DNA from 2 places in the Microbulbifer zhoushanensis genome. Region 1 is predicted to be linked to the other one. Evidence: riboswitches for the same ligand, from Rfam matches in the RefSeq annotation. Region 1 holds a riboswitch; the other holds the start of a gene.
What was found. A riboswitch is a leader RNA that binds a small molecule or an ion and turns the genes downstream of it on or off. The one in region 1 is predicted to bind thiamine pyrophosphate.
Positions count from the first base shown of each region.

Region 2: another riboswitch for thiamine pyrophosphate. It lies ahead of thiC (phosphomethylpyrimidine synthase ThiC); the one in region 1 lies ahead of LVD10_RS04865 (TonB-dependent receptor).

Region 1 covers NZ_JAJSAO010000002.1:289,786-294,204, forward strand. Annotated here, with positions in the region: gene LVD10_RS04860 (hypothetical protein) at 1-8, opposite strand, end outside; gene LVD10_RS04865 (TonB-dependent receptor) at 87-2,243, opposite strand; TPP riboswitch at 2,302-2,417, opposite strand; gene LVD10_RS04870 (cupin domain-containing protein) at 2,545-2,871, shown strand; gene LVD10_RS04875 (hypothetical protein) at 3,306-3,494, opposite strand; gene LVD10_RS04880 (alkaline phosphatase) at 3,909-4,419, opposite strand, start outside.
Region 2 covers NZ_JAJSAO010000005.1:284,086-288,504, reverse strand. Annotated here, with positions in the region: gene LVD10_RS12055 (sulfite exporter TauE/SafE family protein) at 1-330, shown strand, start outside; gene safD (sulfoacetaldehyde dehydrogenase SafD) at 344-1,711, shown strand; TPP riboswitch at 1,785-1,883, shown strand; gene thiC (phosphomethylpyrimidine synthase ThiC) at 2,042-3,988, shown strand; gene thiO (glycine oxidase ThiO) at 4,040-4,419, shown strand, end outside.

The DNA of each region.
Region 1 (4,419 bases):
ATGTTCATAGGTTGCCTCCGGGACCCCTGGTCCGGAATCATGGGCGGCAGAAGCCGCCCGTAAACTTTAAAAAAGGTGGGTAAATCTTAAAACGTATAGGTACCGGAAATGCCCGCAACCCGTGGCTCGCCATACTGGTAGTAGGCTTCCGGCGCATAGCCATTGGCCGGGTTGTTGCCGAACTGGTTGCTGAAGTAGAAGCCCCGGGTGTAATAGTCCTCGTCCGCCAGGTTGCGGCCCCACAGTGAGGCCTCCCAGCTATCGCCGCGATAGGTCAGGCGCGCGTTTACGAGTTCGTAGGCGATGGACTTCTCGTTGTGGCTGTTGGAGAAATAGAAGGCGTCTTTGCCCTCCAGCTCCAGCCGCAGCAGCAGGTTTTCGGTCAATGACAGTTCGGTACCGGTGAAGAACTGGTAATTGGGCGCATGGGCCACATCCCGCCCGTCCAGGTTTACCGGCGCCAGTGCCAGGCCATTGTAGTCATCCCGGGCATCCACATGGGACGTGCTCTCGAAACCCTCGAACTCGGCGTTCAGCCAGCCCGCCGAGGCAAAGAAGCGCAGGGCTTCTGTAGCGCGGTAATCCAGTTCCACTTCGAGGCCGGTGGTTGCCCCGCCAGCAGCGTTGGTAAGAAAATCGTCGAAGGAGAAATCCGCGGGGTCGAACACCGACTGCTTGGCCTGTACGTCACTGCGATCCTGGTAGAAGGCGGCCAGTTGCGCCTGCAGGCGGTTGTCCAGCCAGGCGCCCTTGATCCCCAGTTCGTAGTTGAGTAGTTGCTCGGTGTCGAACTCGAAGGCATCGCGGCCGATATCCGGGTTGGTGGCGGAGGCCGAAATGATCCGGCCGTTGACGCCGCCGGCCTTATAGCCACGGGAGACAGTGCCGTAGACCAGGGTATCGGCAATACCGCGGTATTCCAGGGTGATATCCCCACCCCAGAGGTTTTCGTTATTGCCGGCATCAACCGCCAGTGAATCGGTGTAATCCGCCTCCCGCTGCTCGAGGCGCAGGCCGGTCACCAGCGCGAGAGTCTCGCCCAGGCTGGTGCGCAACTGCCCGTACAGGGCCTGGTTGGCGGTTTCAAACTGGCTGGTAAAGGCCTGGTTGCGCTGCAGGTCCTCGCTTTCATCGCGCAGGTAGATCCCGGCCACCCAGCTGCTGCGGCCATTGAACAGTGCTGTCTGTTCAGTGGACAGCAGGCGCAGGTCTGCACTCAGGTTGTTGCGGTCGCGCAGGTAATTGTCGGTGGAGCTGTATTCCCACGGGTGAAAGCCCACATAGGTCCAGTCTTCATCGTAGCCGTACTCGGTATCCGAGCTGGCCACGCTGACGGTGGACTCCAGGGTAAACAGGTCACTGCCGGACCAGCGGGCAACCAGTGAACCGGCCAGGGTCTCCTGGCGGTCCCAGCCGGGCTGGTCCGACAGGGTCTCGCGGGTGTTGTACAGCGAGAAGGCGTCGTAGCCGTTGTCCACGTCGATATAGAGCGCGGTGATATCCAGCTGCAGGTCGTCGCTGGCCTGGTAGCGGAGCTTGCTGCGCAGGATCGACTCATCGATATTGTTGGTGTCTTCCCGGCCCAGGTAGCCGTTATCGATGTAACCGTCCGACTGCTGGTTGCGGGCGGCCAGGCGATAGCTCAGCCTGTCGGTCAGTGCACCGCTGCCCACCGCAGACAGGGTGCGGCCATTGTATTCGGCCACCTCTGCGGAGACCTCTGCCATGGGCGTGTCTGTGGGCGCATTGCTGGTCATGGTGACCAGGCCGGCCAGGGCGTTGGCGCCGTAGACCGTGCCCTGCGGCCCGCGCAGGATCTCCACCTGGCCCATATCCAGGGTGCTGGCGGCCAGCCCCAGGCCGGTAAAATCGATGCCGTCGATGATCAGGCCCACGGACGGGTTCACCGGGTCGATAAACTGGCTGCGCTCGCCGATACCGCGAATCTGGATAAAGCGGCCCCGGGACGCACCGGCGGCAAAGTTGACGTTGGGAGCCAGGTTGAGCAGCTGGTCCAGGTTACCCGCGCCGCGGGCGCCGATGGTGGCACTGTCCAGCACACTGGCACTGGCCGCCAGGTCGAGCTGGCTGGTGTCGCGCAGCTGGCTGGTGACGATGACCTCTTCCAGGTCCCGGGTGCCGGATTCGGTCGCGGCCGCTGGCAGGGCGGACAGGCTGCCGGCCAGCGCGACTGGCATTGCGACTGAGAGGGCGATGGGTCTTATTCTGGATGGGCGATTCATGGTTCTCTCTCGGCAAAAGCTGAAGTGAAAGAGACCCGGGCTGCGACGTGAGGAGGCTATTCTTGGACTTACCTATTCCTACGCCGGTATTAACCGGATCAGGTTCAAGGGTTCGCGCTGTGGTGTCTTTCGATCACCGCGCATCTCAGGCCGAAGCCACCCCTAAGGTGTTGCGGGCGCGATCATAACAGAAGTCATGCTGGTTAGTAATTGGGCAGGGCGCCTGTAGCTTCCCTGCTGACCATTGCAGCCAGGCAGCTGGCACACGACGGAAAACCACATTGAAACCCTGGAGCCCCCCATGAAACCCGGCAATTTTTTCACGCAGCTACCGGATGCGCTCGACGCGGAGGTGTTTGAGGAGGTGCTGGCAAGCGGCCCGGTGCGAATCGAGCGGATTGTCTCCCGGGGCCAGGTTACCCCACCCGGGGAGTGGTACGACCAGGAAGAGGGCGAATGGGTAATGGTGCTGCGGGGCAGTGGCCGCATCGCCTTTGCCGACGGCCGCGAGGTGGTGCTGGGCGAGGGGGATTACCTGGATATCCCCGCCCGCGTGCGCCACCGGGTCAGCTGGACGAACCCGGATTGCCAGACGGTGTGGCTGGCGGTTTTTTACCCTGTGACTTAGGCCTTTAAATGCAGAACGGGTTCCCGGAATGGCTTTCGACTTCACAAACCAGATAGCCATATCCTGTCGATACTAAATTTTACTGATTGGCATAATCCGCGCATCGATTTTGTCCAGGAAAAAAACCCTGATAGCCAGGGCCAACAAGACTAAGAGTCCTGCAGCAACCTGGCCCTGGTTCATGCATATGGAGATAAGAAGGGCCATGCTGATACTCAGGGCAGATGAGTAGAATACGCTTGTTACAACAGCACAACCACAAGCTTCGCAGTAGGTACCATCCTCCAAGAGTCCAACATCAATACTGCATGTTTTACATTGAGGGCACTTTCGATATTTTTTCATTGTCAAACACAATAGGATTTTAAAGCCGGCCTGGATGGCTAAAGTTTTTTCTACCAAGCCGGCTCCAACTCCTGTTAGTTTACTTTGGTTTAGCGAACCCTGGAATCCAAGCCCACTGCTGCCTGATAGGTTCCGTAGGACAGTGAAAAATTACCAATGAAATGCTTCGCTAACTTACTCGTCACAAACCTGGTTGCGAAACCAACAGCCACCGGTAGTAGAGCCTGATAAAAACCACCATTTACATTTTTCATTTCCTGAAGATTTAGCTCACGCATTATTTTCTCCCTGGGATGTCAACCATATGTGAGCCCGTAATGCGCTACTTCATTTGGTGCTCGCCCTTGATTAGTAGTTACAATTGAACTCAGCGCTAATTCATCAAGCGCCTGAAAACACTATCCTGCGTGCCGATGTAGAACAATAAAAAAATACGCCAGATTAAAATCAAATCAAAGATGACATTTACTATCGAGTGAATAATGCTTGGATGTGGTAAATATTTAAAATAAGATCTATTTCAGCCGGCTAATAATCAACTAATTTTATTTTTATAAATCTTCCCCGCAGAGATAGTTTCAATCCAGTCTACAGGCGGCGCTTACAACTTATTCTTACACCTGGAGCATTCATAGTAAGCCTCGCTAACAAAGTTATTAGCGAGGCCTCTACCTCTATTATAAGTTGCCGGATCAATCGGCCAGTAAACCACCCGACCGGGCCATTACATGGAAGATATAGCTCTGCTCACGGGTACCGGACAGCAGGTGCGCGCCGGGGCCGCGGGCCCAGATACCCACGTCCTCGCCACCGTGGGTCTCGGCTTCGGTGGGTACCAGTGCTTCCTGGTGGAAGCCCGGTGCGGTGGTGTCCACTTCGGCCAGGTCCCTGCGCCCGTTGCTGGCGGGCAGGCCGTAACGGACATCCGCATCGGTCTCATCCCCCAGCGCGGCAAAGCCGCGTCCATTGGCATAGCCCAGGGTGGTGTAGGGCTTGCCATCATCGGCCAGTTTCGGTTCCGACTCCGGTTCACCGCGGCTGTCATTGCCGACCACCTTGCCCAGGATGGGATTGCCGCGGGTAGGGTAGCCGGCCATGGTGAATACATGGCTGTGGTCGGCGGTTACGATTATCAGGGTGTCTTCCGGATCGGTATTGTCCATGGCCACCCACACCGCCCGGGCGAATTCCACCGCATCGGTG
Region 2 (4,419 bases), on a different contig from region 1:
GGGACGCTGGGCATACTGGCAGGCGCCGTGGATCCATTGCTGGCGGCCTTTTTTGTGCGCAGGGACCTCTCGCCCAAAGAGGTGGTGGCGAATAAATCGGTCATGCAGGCCTGGTGCCATGCGCTCAAGGTGCCCGCGTTCATCTACCTGGGCTTTGCCTTTTCCGATCACCTGGGGCTGATCCTGCTGTTGACCTTGGCAGCGGTGGTGGGAACCCGGATCGGCATCGCCATGCTCAACCGCCTGGACAGCAGGCTGTTCTTCCGGCTGATGCGGTTGGCACTGTTGGTTGCCGGCCTGCGAATCATCTATCAACTGATTGTGAATTAACTGGAGCGCCGCCATGGCCGATTATCGCATCCTCAATCCCTACGACGGTGAGCTGATCGAAGAGTACGATTTTGCTGACCGCGACGATGTCGAGCGAGTTATTGGCCAACTGGTGGCGGGGCGTGCGGTACAGTCAGCCACACCAGCATTCGAGCGTTCCGATATCCTGTTGCGGCTTGCTGGCCTGCTCCGTGAGCACGCCGATCACCTGGCCAGGCTAATTACCGCCGAGACCGGCAAGACCATCAGTGACAGCCGGGTGGAGATCGAGCGCGCGTACAACACAGCCCTGGCGAGTGCCATGGAAGCGCGCGCCATAAACGGCGAGGCACTGGATTCCGATGCCTACCCTCCGCAGCGTGAGCGCATCGGCGTGGTGTTGTGGAAGCCGCTGGGCACGGTACTGTGTATCACTCCGTTTAATTTCCCCATCAATATCGCTGTACACAAGATCGGTCCGGCATTTGCCGCGGGCAACACCATCCTGTTCAAGCCAGGCCCGCAGAACAAGCGTTCGGCGGAATTCCTGGTGGAGCTTTGCTATCGCGCCGGTATGGATCGCAACGTACTGCAGATGCTGGTGCCGGATATTCCCGCCACCAGCTACGCCGTGGCGCACCCGCAGGTGCAGGCAGTCAACTTTACCGGCGGCACGGCGGCGGCCAATGCCATTGCCGCAGCGGCCGGTTACAAGAAACTGCTGCTCGAGCTGGGCGGCAACGATCCTCTGGTGGTGATGGCGGACGGCGACCTGGATGCGGCGGTATCCGCGGCCATCAACCAGCGGTTCGCCACTGCCGGCCAGCGCTGCACTGCGGCCAAGCGCCTGTTTGTGCAGCGCGAGGTTTACGAAGCTTTCACCGGCAAGCTGCTGGATGCTACCGCCCGCCTGGAAGTCGGCGACCCGATGGCGGAAGATACTTTTGTTGGCCCGCTGATCCACACTGCCGCCGCAGACGAGGTGCACGGACGTGTCGAGGATGCGGTGACCCGGGGTGCGCGGGTGCTGTGTGGGCATCGCCGCGAGGGCAACCTGTTGTGGCCCACGGTTATCGACAGGATCCCGGACGACGCGCCCCTGGTGGCAGACGAGACCTTCGGGCCGGTTATCCCGCTGCGCCCGTTCGACAGCATCGACGAGGTGATCAGGCTGGTTAATGACAGTCCCTTTGGGCTGCAGGCCGGGGTTTTCACCCGTGACCTGGGCCTGGCCAAGCAGCTGTTCAACGCTCTCGATGTAGGGCTGCTGGCTGTAAACGACGGCCCGGGCTTCCGCGCGGAGCATTTCCCCTTTGGCGGGGTGAAAGAGAGCGGGGTAGGGCGCGAAGGTGTGCGCTACGCCATTCGCGAGATGAGCTACCAGAAATCCCTGGTAATCTGACCCTCTCTTGGCCCCAGTTCACAATACTGTTGGCCGGCCTTGTCCAGGGCGCGGATCATCCACTATACTCCGGCACAACTTGTCGGAGTGCCTGTGGGCTGAGATCGCTGTTGCGAGATCCGTTGAACCTGATCGGGGTAACCCCCGCGTAGGGAACAAGATCTGAAGTCGCTACATATGTGAGCGCGGGGTTTTCACCATAAATCCCCCGCTACCGAAAAAGTCATTACACGACTTTCCTCTCTGCTGATTCTTCCCCGGGCGCTCGGGCGCCACTCTCCGCGAAAAAGCGCCACGTTGCGCATTTCCGCGCAATACAAAGGGGTCAGCATGTCTCAAGAAACCGATACGCCGGTCGACGCGAACCGAGAGTCCAGCGAACGGGATTCCACGAAAAAAAGTGGACAATCCCGCGCGGAAAGCCGCGAATCTGCCCGGGTTTTCCTCGACAACCTTACCGCCCAGTCCTTTCCCAATTCCCGCAAGATCTACCTGGAGGGTGACAGCACCGATATCCGTGTTGGCGTACGCGAAATCTGCCTGGGCGACAGTGTGGTGGGTGGTGACGAAAGCAACCCGGTGCTGGAGCCCAACGCGCCACTGCGGGTTTATGATACTGCCGGCCTGTATTCCGATCCGGACTACCGGCCCAATGTGCGCGACGGCCTGCCCCGGTTGCGCCAGGCCTGGATCGAGGCCCGCGGCGATACCGAGGTACTGACCACCCGGCAGGCGGCCTACAGCCAGCAGCGCATGGCCGACCAGGGCCTGGACCATATCCGCTTTGACAACCTGCCGTCCCCGCGCCGCGCCCGGGCGGGGCAGAATGTCAGCCAGATGCACTATGCCCGCCAGGGCATTGTTACCCCGGAAATGGAGTTTATTGCCGTGCGCGAGAATATGGGCCGCGCCGCGGCCGGCGAAGTGCTGGCGGAATCCGATTACGGCAAAGCCCGCGACGGCATTTTTATCCCGGAACAGATCACCCCGGAATTTGTGCGCCGTGAAGTGGCGGAGGGGCGCGCGATCATCCCCGCCAATATCAATCACCCGGAGCTGGAACCGATGATCATCGGGCGCAATTTCCTGTGCAAGGTGAATGCAAATATCGGCAATTCCGCAGTCACCTCGTCCATCGAGGAGGAGGTGGAGAAACTGGTGTGGTCCACGCGCTGGGGCGCGGATACGGTGATGGACCTGTCCACGGGCCAGAATATCCACGAGACGCGCGAATGGATCCTGCGCAATTCACCGGTCCCCATCGGCACGGTACCGATTTACCAGGCCCTGGAAAAAGTGAATGGGGTTGCCGAAGACCTGAACTGGGAAGTGTTCCGCGATACCCTGGTGGAACAGGCGGAGCAGGGGGTGGACTACTTCACCATTCACGCCGGGGTACTGCTGCGCTATGTGCCGCTTACCGCAAAACGCGTCACGGGCATCGTGTCCCGCGGTGGCTCCATCATGGCCAAGTGGTGCCTGGCCCACCACCGGGAGAATTTCCTCTACACCCACTTTGAGGAAATCTGCGAGATCATGAAAGCCTATGATGTGAGCTTCAGCCTCGGCGATGGCCTGCGTCCGGGTTGTATTGCCGACGCCAATGACGAGGCCCAGTTCGGTGAGTTGCACACCCTGGGTGAGCTGACTGAAATTGCCTGGCGCCACGACGTGCAGACCATGATCGAGGGGCCGGGCCACGTGGCCATCCACAAAATCCGCGAAAACATGGATGAGCAGCTCAAGCACTGCCACGGCGCGCCGTTCTATACCCTCGGTCCGCTGACCACTGATATCGCGCCGGGCTATGACCATATCACTTCCGGTATCGGGGCTGCACTGATCGGTACCTACGGCTGCGCCATGCTCTGTTACGTGACGCCCAAGGAACACCTGGGCCTGCCCAACAAGGAAGACGTAAAAGAGGGGCTGATGGCCTACAAGATCGCCGCCCACGCCGCGGACCTGGCCAAGGGCCACCCCCGCGCGCAGCAGCGCGACGATGCATTGTCCAAAGCCCGCTTCGAGTTCCGCTGGGAAGACCAGTTCAACCTGGGCCTGGATCCGGAGCGTGCACGCACTTACCACGATGAAACCTTGCCGAAGGAATCCGGTAAGGTGGCGCATTTCTGTTCCATGTGTGGTCCCAAGTTCTGCTCCATGAAAATTTCCCAGGATGTGCGGGACTATTCCCGCAAGCTTGAGGCGGAACAGGGCATGGAGGAAATGGCGCTCAAGTTCAAGGACATGGGCAGCGAGTTGTATCACAAGGGCTGATGCAGCGCGCCGCAACTTCGGCATTCGAGAGCTCCCGGCACAGGAAAACCGATGACCCTGACTGTCTCCAACCAATGTCCCCGCGTCGCCATCGCCGGCGGCGGCCTGATGGGGCGCCTGCTGGCCTGGCGCCTGGCATTGCGCGGGCTGGATATCACCCTGTTCGAGGCGGGCAGCCTGGCGCGCCCGAGTGGTGCCTGCTGGACCGCTGCGGGAATGATTTCACCGCTTTCAGAACTGGTGCACAGCGAACGCTCGGTATACGAGCTGGGCCTACGCAGCCTGGTGCTATGGCGGGAATGGAGCGGGTGCCTGCAGCTCCTCTGCGGTTCCCCGGTGGGGTTTCGCCAGGCCGGTAGTGTGCTGGTGGCACACGGCCGTGACCGCAGCGAGTTGCTGCAATTCCAGCGCGAACTACAGGGCAAGCTCGA